DNA from 2 places in the Photobacterium sagamiensis genome. Region 2 is predicted to be linked to the other one. Evidence: predicted binding sites of a transcription regulator. Region 2 holds the regulator's gene; the other holds the start of a gene.

Region 1 (7,334 bases), on a different contig from region 2:
ATCGTGGTGGTGATCGCAGCTATGGCGGCAAGTTTTTTGTGTCTAAGCAGTTAATGACTTTGCTTGAGCCTGTAACTTTCCGTGGCGTAACGGTTCGCCGAGATTCGATTAAACTATTCAGAGTGTCGTGATCTGTCTTGTTTCTATCGTTTGTTGAATGACACTCATAAAGAAAAATTGAAGAACAGATTCTCAATCCAGCTTCGCAATTGTTAAGCATGATTGACAGAAAAGGATGCCTCGGCATCCTTTTTTGCGTTTGACGTAGCGAAAAAACGCCTGCTATCAATCTGGTGAGCTTACTCATACCGCCACTTTTGGTAGCTGTAGATTCAGCAAACAAAGTGTGGTCAACTAATTGCCAATCGGTATATCCGTAAAAGTCAGTCTAATAAGAAACAGAAACAGGAACAAACATGAACGCAGAATTTTGGCATAGCCGCTGGGCTGAAAATCGTATTGGTTTTCACCTGAATGATACCAACCCGGCGCTAACAGAACATTGGCACGCAGTGAAAGCGACGCGTGATGACCGTGTTCTTGTACCTATGTGCGGTAAATCAATTGATCTTATCTGGCTTGCTCAACGGCACGATAACGTTATTGGCATTGAACTGAGTGACATCGCCGTGAAAGCGTTCTTTGCAGAGCAGCTCTACACGCCAATGGTGAGTGGGGTAGGCGCCGAAACGGTTTATGAGTTTGATGAAATCACCATTCATTGCGGTGACTTTTTCTCGGCACGGGTTGAACCCGTTGATGTGGTTTATGATCGTGCGGCATTAATTGCGATGCCACAAAATATGCGCCAGATGTACGCAGAGCGTCTGCTGGCGTTGTTGAAAGAAAGTGGGCGTATCCTATTAGTGACGCTGGATTATCCGCAGGAGCAGCTTGACGGGCCTCCATTCAGTGTTTCCAAAGAGGAAGTCGAGAGTCTGTTCAAAGATTGTCGAGTGACTCATCTAGCGCGTGATGATGCAGATGAATCGCATCCCCGACGTCAGCGCGGCTTAACCCGCTTTGCTGAAGAGATCTGGTTGATCGAGAAGTGATCGAAAAAAGGAGCCGATATCGGCTCCTTTTTACATTTTGCTATCAAGCGTTAGAAAACGACCTTAACGGCAGCAGCAGCGGCGATTGCATCAGAGACAGCCTGTTCCGTACTGTCACGGCGTGTCAGGGCCACACCAAGGCGACGACGGCCATTAATCTCTGGCTTGGCAAATAACCGGACTTGAGTTTGCGGACGGGCCAGAGCCGCTGCCAGGTTATCAAAACGGATATTCTCAGAAACCCCTTCAGCAAGAATAACGGCAGACGCTGACGGGCCGTATTGGGTAATACTGTGAATTGGCAGTCCTAAGAATGCGCGAACGTGCAGGGCGAACTCGGAGAGTTCCTGCGAAATAAGCGTTACCATACCGGTATCATGCGGGCGAGGTGATACTTCGCTAAATAAGACTTCGTCACCTTTAATGAACAGTTCAACACCAAACAGGCCATAACCACCCAGCGCGTTAACTACTTTTGCTGCAACGTCTTGTGCCGCTTTAATTGCTGCCTCAGACATCTGCTGTGGCTGCCACGATTCACGATAGTCCCCATCTTCCTGACGGTGACCGATTGGCGCACAGAAGTGAATACCGTCAACAGCACGCACGGTTAGTAGGGTGATCTCGTAATCAAACTCGACAAAACCTTCAACGATAACGCGCCCCGCACCTGCACGGCCGCCTTCCTGAGCATACTGCCAGGCAGATTCGATATCAGCCGACGTTTTGATAACGCTCTGACCTTTACCTGAAGAGCTCATAATTGGCTTAACAACACAGGGTGTACCAATGCGTTCAACAGCAGCGACGAAATCAGTATATTGCTCAGAAAACTCGTAAGGCGATGTCGCAATACCCAACTCTTCAGCGGCCAGACGACGAATGCCTTCTCGGTTCATGGTCAGCTGAGTGGCATTGGCAGTAGGAACAATATTCACGCCATTAGCCTCTAGCGCAACCAGGGTATCGGTAGCAATGGCTTCAATTTCAGGAACAACGTAATGCGGCTGTTCTTGTTCAATCACTTTTTTTAAGGATTCGCCATCAAGCATATCAATAACGTGGCTACGATGGGCAACCTGCATCGCAGGAGCATTGTCATAACGGTCAACCGCAATCACCTCAATACCTAAGCGCTGGCATTCAATAGCCACTTCTTTACCGAGTTCTCCAGAACCAAGTAACAGTACACGGGTTGCATCAGAACGAGTTGCTGAACCTAACATCGAATTTCCTTACGGTATGTGTTGATACTGGGGCAGATCATACCCGATTTTACTATCAACGCAAACGTTTGCCTTTATGGTTTTCGCTGAAATATTCATCGGTTAGTTATTGTCTGCAAAGGAGTGTGGATGGCTATTTCAGAGAATCTGTGGTGATACTGACCAAAGGCTGCTAACGTATTGATATGCCGTTCTCATTGTCAAAGTTGTGTCAGACATGTTCTGAGGGCATCGAGTTAAGTGAACTTTATCGTTAAATTACCTCTTATCTCTACAAAAGGCAGAATTAAGATGAAGAAGTTATTAATCGGATTGGCGTTATTTCTTGTTGTTCCATTTTCAGCACAAGCCACCCAAAGCATAGGTATTTTCTTCGGCAGCCCTATGTCAGGGATCCAATATAAACAAGACGATCTACGATTCTCGTTAGGCATTGATGATTTTGGTGTCGCATTTGATAAAACCTTTAATCTGGGATCACTGCTTAACAATGGTGAGTTAAACAGTTTTTATACATACGTGGGCGGGCAGTTTGTTGATAACAAGAATGACAAAGTGGGTATCCGTTCTGGCGTTGGTTTTGAGGTGCCGGTAAATAGTTTTGAATTTTATGGCGAAGTCGGACCAACATTGTATGTGGTTGAAGATGTTGATATGGATTTAGAGGCAGCACTGGGCTTCCGAGTTCGATTCTGACGTATTAAAGCGCTTAATGCTGTTCTTTTCATTATCGATTGGATTTACAGCAGCGATTATCGAGATCCACCAAAAAAAGGGTTAGCCATGTGCTAACCCTTGTTGTTTCTATCTTATTTATAAATAAGATTTTCTTTTACGATTTTCCCACTGGGTGATAAAAGCCACCGAAGCGATAATAATTGCTGCGCCCAGCCATAGGCGACCTGGTGGAGCCCAGCCGAAAACCACCCAGCCAGCTAACACATTAAGTGGCAGTTTCGCATGGTCAAAAGGCTGAACGAATGAAGCATCAGCGGCCGCATACGCTTTCGCGATGGCCCATTGCGCCAGAGCCGTTAATAGACCCGCTGCAGCCAGTAATCCCCATGTCAGGCCTTGATCAGGAAATGAAAACTCAGGAGCGGCCAGAAACAGGTTAAAGGGGGTGATCAGTAACAGCAGATAAACCACCATCGTAGTCGGTGGGTCGTAGACTGATAGCTTCTTCACCATTAGTGAATAGCCGGCCCAGAAGAAAGCCGCCCCAACCGGTAACAGAGATGCCCAGTTAAATGTATCAGCCCAAGGCTCTAAGATAACCATCGCACCGATAAAACCGGCTAATGTTGCTACCCATCTCGCAGTACCCACTTTTTCCTTCAGGAATAAACCCGATCCGATTGTGGCAAACAACGGTGATGTCATCAACAAAGCGATACCTTGCCAGATAGGTACAGGGTAAGCGAGTGCCCATAGCCAAAGCTGAATACCAATGACAGAGAGGAATACACGAAAACAATGTTGCCCTAAATGATTGGTACGTAGTGCCTGACGCAGCCCCAAAGATCTCAGCCAGGGAAGCATGGCAATTAACGCAATAAAGTATTGGATGAAGGCGATCGTAGTCGACGGTAATTGCAGTATTACGCTCAAATATTGCGCTAAGCTATTTACGAGGGCAAAAGCAAGCCCCGCGGTGAGCATCCAGCTTGCACCTTGTACTGGGTTGTGTTTGTGAGACATGGAAATAGACTGATAATAATAATATTGACGGATAATACTCTGAACTGATCGTAATTGGTATTAGGGTTGGCTTTGATTCTAAAAGAAAAACCGCCAGAAGGCGGTTTTTATTGAAGGGTATTATCTCAATCGTTATAGGCACTGTTTAAAACAAATTGCCTTATTGAACGATTATGCCGCAACGTAGATCAGCGGGATATCAGGGTTCAGTGCTTCAAGCGTAGCTTGCGTATCTGCAAGGTGGCTGATAGTGCTGTCAGCTTTCTCAACCAATGCCGCTTCCGCAATTTCTGCTAACGGGTAACCAGCCATGTTCATGTTCACCAAGGCAACTTGCAATGGTGGCAGGCTAGGGTTGAATGCCGCATTTTCAGCGTACATGCCGGTAAAGGTTTTGCCGTCTTTTGCTTTGAGTGCAACACCACTGTAGTTGTGGGTATAAGGCGCATGAGCAAGGTTCGCAGCCTGGCAGGCAATGGTTGCCAGTTCATCACTTTCCTGAGTAGTTAACCCGTGATCAACCTCTGCAAGCAGAGCGTCAGTAATATTGAGATCTGCCGGGCCGAACGACTCAGGCAGATATTGTTGAAGGGTCATTGCATCACGCTCAGGCAGTTGAACGACCAACTCTTTTGCTGTCGTTAGCTCATTCATGAACTGACGGCAGTGGCCGCATGGGCTGTAGTTAATCGTAATATCAGAGATACCTGTTTCACCTTTCACCCAAGCATGGCTAATTGCAGATTGTTCAGCATGAATGGTCTGGGAAAGCGATGCACCGACAAACTCCATATTGGCACCGAAATACAGGCGACCGGAATTGCCTCGGACGATGGCACCAACATTGAAATGCGAAATAGGTGTAACGGAATAAGCAGCAGCAACAGGAAGAAGGGCAACACGCAGTTCACTGTCAGTCATTTGTGTTTTTTTGAGCAATTCTTCGAACTGTTCGGGACTTAAGGTAGCGTCAAAGTCAGCCTCTACCAAAATAGGTTTTACCGCTGAAGCAAGATCAGTGGGCAAAGAGCCTAAAGCATCCATTACTTTAGCATGCATGTGTTGTTACTCCGTATCGTTGATGGAGAAACATTGTAGGCGAGCATTTCAAAATCAGGTGTGATCCATGTCACACAAGTGCAATGTTTGTTTCATGCCATACATTTCTGAGAGTGGTGTCACACAAACTTTTGCAATTCGGCTGCTTACTTATCAATGACTTAGTAATGTATGCGATTGCAAGCACGTTAAACGGTGTCTCTTTATGATTAACAATGGCAGCAATGTTGAAAGATAAACAGGCCCTAGTAGCCAAATAATGCCAGGATCAGCGGGTAAACAACTGGCGCCAGGAACGATGTCAAAATTCCGCAAATCACTAAAGCTAACGAACTAAAAGCCCCTTCCTGATAGTTTTCTTCGGCTGCTTTTGCCGTACCTAATGCATGCGATACCGTACCCATGGTTAAACCTCTTGCAATGGGGGCTTTAATACCAAATAAACGAAATAGCGGATAACCTAATACCGCACCAAATAATCCGGCGATAATCACCATAACAGCGGCAATAGCCGGAACTCCTCCCACTTGCTCTGCGACGGCCATTGCAATAGGGGTTGTCACTGATTTAGGCAAAATACTGGCTGTCAGCTGGGGATCTGCGCCCATGAACAAAGCAATACCGGCACCCGTGATCATTGATAACAGGCTACCAGTTAAACAGACAGTGAAGATCACTTTCCATTTCTGGCGAATTTGAGAGAGTTGCTCATAGAGGGGAAAGGCCAGGGCAACAACCGCAGGCTCTAATAAATAATTCAACCACTTGTTTTGCTCGAAGTAACGCTCATAAGGAATATTCAGCCACATCAATAATGGAATGATGACAACAAGACAGATAAGAAGCGGATTAATAATAGGGTGCTGAAAATGTTTGGAAAACAGCCGAGCCAGATAAAAAACAACCAATGTAGTAATAAGCCAGATCATTCTTTTTCCTTATGATGTGCTGCAATACCAATGACAAGGAAAACGACCATGCTGCTTCCGATAGTACTAAGAAGGATCGGCCAGGTATTCGCCGTTAGCAGATCTAAATAATTCATGAGCCCAACACCAACGGGCACAAATAATAAAGCCATATGGCGAATGAGAAGGTGACAGCCGTCTTTTGCCCAATGTGAAGGAATAAGCCCCATCGATAGCACGACAAAAAGAATGAGCATCCCAATGATGCTGCCAGGAATGGCAACGTGGGTAAATGCTTGAACGCCTTTGCCCAGCATCAGACAAAGAAAGATGATAACGAAAGAACGCAGATAACCCATAAGCCCTTCAAATACGGTCAATAACAGATTCATCATACAAAATAATTGTGATCTAAGCCACATTTAGTACGCTGGATATAATCAGGCAGTTCAAGATGCAGAGTTCAGCGAGAATAGATTGGTACTCTTTCACATAAATTATTAATAGTTGAAGCTCCTAAATACGTCATCCCGGAATTGAGGAACGAAATATCCGGGATCCAGCTCTCACCGCGTGATCCTTAGATTCCGTATAAGTTCGTGCCTCACTTTACGGAATGACGAAGTGTGGTGACTTAAATAAATTCAGAGAGCAGAAATAATGCCACACCAGCCAGCGCTAGCAGTAATACGGAGATTTTGTGAAAAAGGCTGTTCTTTACAATATTTTCAGTGGCGGAGAGCTCAGGTTTTGCTGGGGGAGCAATAGATCCTGGCTGGGCGGTTTCTTTAACAGTATGTACCAAACGACACGTTTTTTCTGGTAAAGGAACGCGAAATCCGTAATTCGGTATTACCTGAATCGGAATCGCCATAGAACCGTTTTGATCAAGTTTTCTACTTAGCGAGACAAGAATGGTGTTTAAGTCAATCGGGGGCTGGTTTAAATCATTATCCAAATCTGGCTGAATGAACATTTTATCGTAGATTGCTTGCAGGTTGATCACTTCACCAGCGAAGTAGCATAATACCTCCAGTAACTGGGTTTCATGAACCGTCAGCTGTGTCTCAGTTTCATCCGGCCAGACCAATAAACGTAAATCCGGCTCAAAATCGACATGCTGGAATCGGTAACAACGGGTCATTGCTTTTGTCGTCATGGCATAGTCACTTCGTGCTACATGATGGTGAATCGCTTCATTAACCAGCTATACAGTCATACATAACCAGAAACTAACGCGGCGCATGCTCATCAATAAAAACGTGTTGCAATAGGGCCTCAATTATCGTCGAGGCGTGAAATTCACCAGTGTCTCAAAACAGATCAGACTGATATAAGTGTTGATGGCATTGCGGGGAAGTTCAAATTTCGTTTATGGAATATTG
Region 2 (7,334 bases):
GTAACTTCAATATTCAACATCGCAATGACAGCTTCCATGTCTGGCTGACACTGCCAGACTATTGGTTACTGAGCGACTTTGTTAAGGCGGCTGAAGATCTGGGCGTCGTGGTGAAATCCGCCGAATTGTTTGCCCCGCCGGGGAGCACCATACCTCCGGCAGTACGTTTAGCCGTCAGCGCCCCGTTCAGTCACCATAAACTGGAACAAGGCTTGCGAATACTTGCTGAATTGTTAGAGAAAGATCCGATAAATGATTTTCCCCTATAATGCCTGTGTAGTGCCGGACTAAAGTAACAAGCATAAGTTGAAAATATCACTTCAAACATGAGTGGAACCATGATGCCTTTTAAGCCAGCGAACGGGCTGCGCAACGCCCATTTACAAACCCTGCTCCCGCGGTTTATCCGCCGCAAGCCTCTGTTCACGCCGGTGATTCAGCGCATTGAGACGCCTGACGGCGATTTCCTCGATCTGGCCTGGACAGCAGCTCCCGCTGAGCATCCACGTGATAAACCGCTAATGATTCTGTTCCACGGCTTAGAAGGCAGTTTTAACAGCCCCTATGCCAATGGCTTGCTCCATGCCGCCAGAGAACAAGGCTGGCTTGGGGTAATGATGCATTTTCGCGGTTGCAGTGGAGAGATCAACCGTCAGGCCCGCGGTTACCACTCGGGAGAAACCAGTGATGCCAGATTCTTTATTGACTGGCTGAAACAGCAATTTCCCGATGCACCCTTGTATGCTGTCGGGGTCTCGCTCGGCGGTAACATGCTGGTTAACTACTTGGCGGAAACCGGGGATGAGTCTGGATTAACCGCTGCGCAGGTGATTTCACCACCGTTGGATTTAGAAGCTTGCTCAGTGCGAATCCAACAAGGGTTTTCCAGGATCTATCAACAGTACCTGCTTAATTCACTGAAAAACACCTTAGCCAAGAAAATTACTGCCTTGCCTGATGCAATGCCCGTGGCATCAGAGCAAGTACAGCACATTCAGTCATTGTGGCAGTTTGACGATCAGGTTACCGCTCCCCTGCATGGTTTTAAAGATGCCGCCGACTACTACCAACAATGTAGCGGACTCAGTAAGCTCCATCAGGTCAAAATTCCATTGCGGATCATTCATGCGAAAGACGACCCTTTCATGACGCAACGAGTGATTCCCCTGCAACCATTGCCTGCAAATATTGATTATCACTTAACGGCGAATGGCGGTCATGTCGGATTTGTCTCCGGATCCTGGCGCAATCCTGATTTCTGGTTGGAAAAGACGGTACCGGAATGGTTTAAGAAGTTGCCAGATCCTAGAGACTAGATTCGAGTCACAAGTGTGGTCCTGTGGTCCTGTGGTCCTGTGGTCCTGTGGTCCTGTGGTCCTGCAAGCAGGCTCTCCGAGCCATAGTTGGGAGTCAAGCTGTGGCTCTTTCTCGAAACTCGAACCTAGTTACTCGAAACTGTTTATCCATAGGGCCTCAGGGCCATAGTACCGCTCTACAATCTATGAAATTAACAATATAATCAGCACCCCACTAGAAAACAGATACAGTAACTATGATTATTCCCTGGCAAGATATCGACTCTGACACCCTAGACAATCTGATTGAACACTTTGTGCTGCGCGAAGGTACTGACTATGGTGAGACCGAACTCAACATGGAACACAAGGTACAATATGTCCGAAAGCAGCTTGAATCAGGTGATGCAGTGATCGTATTTTCTGAACTGCATAAATCTGTTGATATTAAACTCCGCAGAGATCTCAATTAACGGATATCTCCCGATCAAAAACCAACTTATCCTTGACCCTGGCGCAACACCCTGTTAATAACTTTCATCGTTAACATTAACGACAGGGTATGTCATGTCTGCAAAACATCCGATTATTGCAGTAACAGGGTCTTCTGGTGCCGGCACCTCCACCACTTCAGAAGCATTTCGCAAAATGTTCAATATGATGAACTTCAATGCCGCCTGGCTGGAGGGGGATAGCTTCCATCGCTTTACCCGACCGGAAATGGATGTTGAAATTCGTAAAGCCAAAGAGCAAGGCCGCCATGTCAGCTATTTTGGTCCGCAAGCTAACGACTTTGCCCAACTGGAAACTTTTTTCCGCCAATATGGTGACGATGGCAGTGGTCAATTCCGCCGCTACCTGCATACTTTTGACGAAGCGGTCCCCTATAACCAGATGCCGGGTTCATTCACGCCATGGCAGGAACTACCTGAAAATACGGATGTGCTCTTTTACGAAGGGTTACATGGCGGTGTTGTTGATGGTGAGATCAATGCCGCACAACACGTCGATTTGCTGATTGGTATGGTGCCGATTGTGAACCTGGAATGGATACAGAAGATCGTCCGCGACACGCGTGATCGCGGCCACTCCCGGGAAGCGGTCATGGAGTCTATCGTCCGCTCGATGGACGATTACCTCAATTATATTACGCCGCAATTTTCGCGCACCCATATCAACTTCCAACGGGTGCCGACCGTCGATACATCCAACCCATTCAGTGCCAAAGGCATTCCGAGTCTGGATGAAAGCTTTGTGGTTATCCGCTTCCGCGGAATTAAAAATGTCGATTTTCCGTATCTGCTATCAATGATCCAGGGCTCGTTTATGTCTCGCCATAACACCCTGGTGGTACCGGGCGGAAAAATGAGCTTTGCGATGGAGCTGATCATGCGACCGCTGATCCAGAAGTTAGTCGAAACCGGAAAGATAGGATAAACCCGACGCGAGAGGTGAGTGGCGAGTAACGAGATGCGTGCTTCTCGTTACCCGACACTATATTAGGGTCTTAATACCTACGGTGGTCCTGTGGTCCTGTGGTCCTGTGGTCCTGTAAGCAGGCTCTCCGAGCCATAGTTGGGGGTCAAGCTGTGGCTCTTTCTCGAAACTCGAACCTAATTACTCGAAACTGTTTATCCTTAGGTCCTCAGGGCCATAGCACCGCTTTTCTCGATACCCGGCTCTCGTCACGCGAAACCTAGGCTTTAACTATCTCATACGAATGGGTCATTTCGACCCCTTCGCCCAGCATCAGGCATACTGAGCAATATTTCTGCAGTGAATCTGCAACAACACTGGCAACCCGAGCCTCATCCAGATCATGGCCTGTGACCACAAAATGCAGGTTAGCCGAGGTAAAAATACGCGGTGACTGTTCACGGCGAACAGAAGAAATCTGCGCCTCACAGCCGGCAATGTTCTGGCCAGCTGATTGCAAACCGTCGACAACATCAACTGAGCTACAGCCACCAGCAGCCATCAATACCATTTCCATCGGACTTGGTGCTTTTTCGCCCCCATTGCCATCCATGACGACACTGTGACCAGAATCTGACTGTCCCAGAAAGGTCATTCCTTCTACCCATTTCACTCGTGATTGCATTGCTTTCTCCTTACTTCAAACAGGGTAATTCTGCATTAACTAACAACTGTGTGATCATGTGCACACTTATGAGTACCAAATGGCCATTTCAGGTAGATCAATATCAAGAAAAAGACGCGGAAAAAAGATAAACTCTCAAGTAAATATTCAAGTGAACTTGCAGCCTAGCGGCTGAATGAATATCCTAATCAGCGAACAATTCTATTGTTAGGCCCAGCCTTGAATTATATGGATGTCGTTGTTGGGCAACAAACGCAGAGGAAGTTAGTAATATGGTTCCAGGTAAACCTCAAACAGATCCAACTCTAGAGTGGTTTCTTTCCCATTGCCACATTCACAAATATCCGTCAAAGAGTACTTTGATCCATGCGGGAGAGAAAGCAGAAACTCTCTACTACATTGTGAAAGGTTCTGTTGCCGTATTGATCAAGGATGAAGAAGGCAAAGAAATGATCCTGTCTTACCTTAACCAAGGTGACTTCATCGGTGAGCTAGGCTTATTTGAAGAAGAGCAGGAACGTACTGCATGGGTACGTGCCAAGAGTCCTTGTGAAGTGGCAGAAATTTCTTTCAAAAAATTCCGTCAGCTTATTCAGGTCAACCCTGATATTCTGATGCGTCTTTCTGCACAGATGGCCAACCGTTTGCAAATCACTAGCCAGAAAGTAGGCGATCTTGCATTCCTTGATGTAACAGGCCGTATTGCACAGACATTGCTAAACCTTGCAAAACAACCTGATGCAATGACTCACCCAGACGGTATGCAAATTAAGATCACCCGTCAGGAAATCGGTCAGATTGTGGGCTGTTCGCGTGAGACGGTAGGTCGTATCCTTAAGATGCTGGAAGAGCAGAATCTGATTTCTGCCCACGGCAAAACTATCGTGGTTTACGGTACTCGCTAACCGACCAACGACTTCGATTAATAAAAAGCCGCTTAATGCGGCTTTTTTTGTAACTGCGAAACATATCACTATCACCAAAAAGCATAAAAAGATCTCAAAACGTATATTCTGCCGTAACCGTCACTGTTTATTCACTTGCCAACAGCAATACCAATGCTACATTATGCATATCTAATATTTATGAGAGGTCTTGATATGGATATCGAACGCTTTTCTCCACATACCCTGGTTCCCGCTACGGCTGTCATTGCAGCCTTACCCGCGACCATTGAAATGACTGGTTTTAGCGATCCTCGTCATTACCTTGAGCAACAAACCCTGTTCAGCCAGCGTCAACGCACCGTGCATGGTAATGAGCTATGGAGCCCTACTTTAGATTGCCACCAAGCAAACCAATAATTGAAACGAAAACAGCGGCCAAGGCCGCTGTTTTATCACTGTTTCCTACTCTTACTAACTCGTACTTTCGAAGATCTTATCCGCCGACGCTTCAACAAACCCACGGTACAGTTCACCATCCGTCTGAGGATAGCGCTTAGCAAACTCGTAGAAGCCGCCAGGGATTATTTTCTCACCATCAAGAAAGCCCACCGCCACCTTGTCAGCCATAGTGGCAGACTGCTCCAGCATCACCTCTGGACTCCCTTTCACCTCACCGCCAGACTCATTAATCGCAAAACCATTGTGACGCAGCAGATGGTTCACTTCATGGATCTCAGTGAACTGCTCCAGCTGATTAATACTGACGGTAAAATGATTGGCCCCAAAGCCATGCGCAGCAACCCAGCCGGCATACTCGCTTTCTGCCGATAACATCTCATACGTCGCCGAATCGATATCCCACAAACGTCCACAGCAAACAAACTCAGGTTCATGAATTGCCTGCTCCGGCACCTGATCAACCAGTTCGCGTACCGTTTCCTGTAACAGCGAAGAACACTGCCCCACCATCAGTTCACTGATAAATACTTTCGGTGCTAACGGGTTCGGATGCTCAAAATGCTCTGCATACAGCTTTTTTGCTTCAAAATGATACCTACCACATGGCTTATAGCCAATTGCAATAAATGGGGCTGCCAGCTTATCCAGCCCCACTTTCGGTAAATTGAAGGTACGCAGTGCGATGTGATCATTGAGCAAGGGTTCATCTTCGGTTAACAGTGCATGAACCTGAGCCGCAGACGGACAAAGACGTTGTATATAGTCTTGCCACAGGGCATTAAATAATTGCTCCACTCTTTCCATGATGAATATTTCCCCTTGCTGATAATGATTGCCGTAGTCGACGTATACCGGTGCTTACAACTGCACCCCAGGTGACAGCTGGGCTGGCAGCTCAGTTTGTTCACCTTCCATCGATGCCATAGGGTAAGCACAATAGTCTGCGGCATAATAAGCGCTTGGGCGTAAGTTGCCTGATGCTCCAGGCCCGCCAAACGGGGCATCACCGCTGGCTCCAGTCAACTGACGGTTGCGGTTCACAATACCGGCACGGATATGATCAATAAAATATTGCCATTCCGCATCATCGGTAGAAATCAGGCCAGCTGACAAACCATAGCGAGTATCATTCGCCATCGCGACGGCCTGAGGCAGATCCTGATAACGGACAACCTGAAGCAATGGGCCAAAGTATTCTTCATCTGGCAGCTCAGCAACTTGGCTCACTTCAATAATAGCAGGCGTGACTACCGCCCCCTGGCCACGTTTCGCTTCAAGTAATAGCTCTGCGCCTAAACTCACCAGATTTGCTTGCGCGGCAATGATGCCGTCAGCCGCGCGTTCAGAAATTTGCGGCCCCATAAACGGTTGCGGTTCAGCAAATGGCCCATCAATTTTTAGCTGACCTGTCGCTTTAACCAGACGGTTCAGAATCGCGTCACCTTCCGGCCCCTGCGGTAAATACAGGCGGCGAGCACACGTACAGCGCTGGCCTGCACTGATAAAGGCTGACTGAATAATAGTGTAGACCGTCGCATCAAGCTCGCCATAGGCTTTCGAGATCACCATCGGGTTATTGCCACCCATCTCCAGCGCCAGCATCTTGCCTGGCTGTCCGGCAAACTGACGGTGCAGGATGTGGCCGGTATTGGCACTACCGGTAAACAGCAAACCATCAATCCCTTTCGAGCTCGCAAGTGCTTCACCTGTCGGACGCGCACCCTGAACCATATTCAACACACCTTCAGGTAAGCCAGCTTGTTGCCACAGCTTCATGGTTTCTTCTGCCACTTTTGGTGTCAGATCTGAAGGCTTAAAGACCACGGTATTGCCAGATAGCAGGGCCGGCACAATATGACCGTTGGGTAAATGGCCGGGGAAGTTATATGGGCCAAATACCGCCATGACGCCCAGCGGGCGGTGGCGCAAGACTGCCGCAGTACCTGCGATATCTTTTTGCCTTTCACCGGTTCGCTCATGGTAAGCGCGCAGTGAAATAGCTATTTTACCGACCATTGCACCGGCTTCCGTTCGGGTTTCCCACAACGGCTTACCGGTCTCTTCAGCAATAGTACGGGCAATATGCTCACTGTGTTCTTTCACCAGTTCAGCAAATTTTTCCACAATAGCCTGGCGCTCGGCTAGATCTGTTTTGCGCCAGTCCACCAGGGCTTCACGGGCACTGGTCACGGCCTGTTCAACTTGTTCCTGGGTAGCAGCCAGCCCTTGCCAAATCACTTCGCCACTAAAAGGGTTCAGTGACTGCATCTGTTCACCCTGCCCCGCCAACCAGTTTCCAGCAATCCATTGAGTCATGATGTTCTCCTTTCTCTGCCCGTTGTTTACTGGGCGATCAACCGTACCGAATCGCCATTCTTAACCTGTAATGCTGCCGCCATTTCCGGCGTGATCAGCGCTACATTACGTTCACCATCGACCGCGACCTTGCCGACAGCTGCCCGGAAGTTCGCAAAGGAAGTATTACTCACCAAATAGTCATGCGAACCGTTGTGTTCGTCGATTTCGACAGTGCAACGCTTCGAATGGCGTACCGATTCAATGTTGCGCACATCACACTCAACCGTCGGGCCA

The links. The regulator CRP, encoded in region 2, controls carbon source genes, mostly activating them, when cyclic AMP is high. The targets are predictions, from matches to a motif close to TGTGANNNNNNTCACA.
Region 1: a site for CRP is predicted at 5,150-5,165, ahead of cdd (cytidine deaminase). Genes of this name have one in related genera too.

The regions. Positions count from the first base shown of each region.
Region 1 covers NZ_JAKJSP010000054.1:14,248-21,581, reverse strand. The annotation lists gene L4D76_RS22515 (hypothetical protein) at 1-131, shown strand, start outside; gene L4D76_RS22510 (thiopurine S-methyltransferase) at 417-1,055, shown strand; gene purT (formate-dependent phosphoribosylglycinamide formyltransferase) at 1,106-2,281, opposite strand; gene L4D76_RS22500 (hypothetical protein) at 2,573-2,977, shown strand; gene L4D76_RS22495 (DMT family transporter) at 3,095-3,982, opposite strand; gene cdd (cytidine deaminase) at 4,154-5,041, opposite strand; gene L4D76_RS22485 (CidB/LrgB family autolysis modulator) at 5,287-5,970, opposite strand; gene L4D76_RS22480 (CidA/LrgA family protein) at 5,967-6,344, opposite strand; gene L4D76_RS22475 (hypothetical protein) at 6,584-7,108, opposite strand.
Region 2 covers NZ_JAKJSP010000045.1:41,124-48,457, reverse strand. The annotation lists gene L4D76_RS20435 (aminotransferase-like domain-containing protein) at 1-269, shown strand, start outside; gene L4D76_RS20430 (hydrolase) at 339-1,316, shown strand; gene L4D76_RS20425 (YheU family protein) at 1,553-1,768, shown strand; gene L4D76_RS20420 (phosphoribulokinase) at 1,863-2,732, shown strand; gene L4D76_RS20415 (OsmC family protein) at 2,992-3,396, opposite strand; gene crp (cAMP-activated global transcriptional regulator CRP) at 3,669-4,301, shown strand; gene L4D76_RS20405 (hypothetical protein) at 4,497-4,700, shown strand; gene L4D76_RS20400 (DUF1338 domain-containing protein) at 4,755-5,546, opposite strand; gene astD (succinylglutamate-semialdehyde dehydrogenase) at 5,601-7,058, opposite strand; gene astA (arginine N-succinyltransferase) at 7,085-7,334, opposite strand, start outside.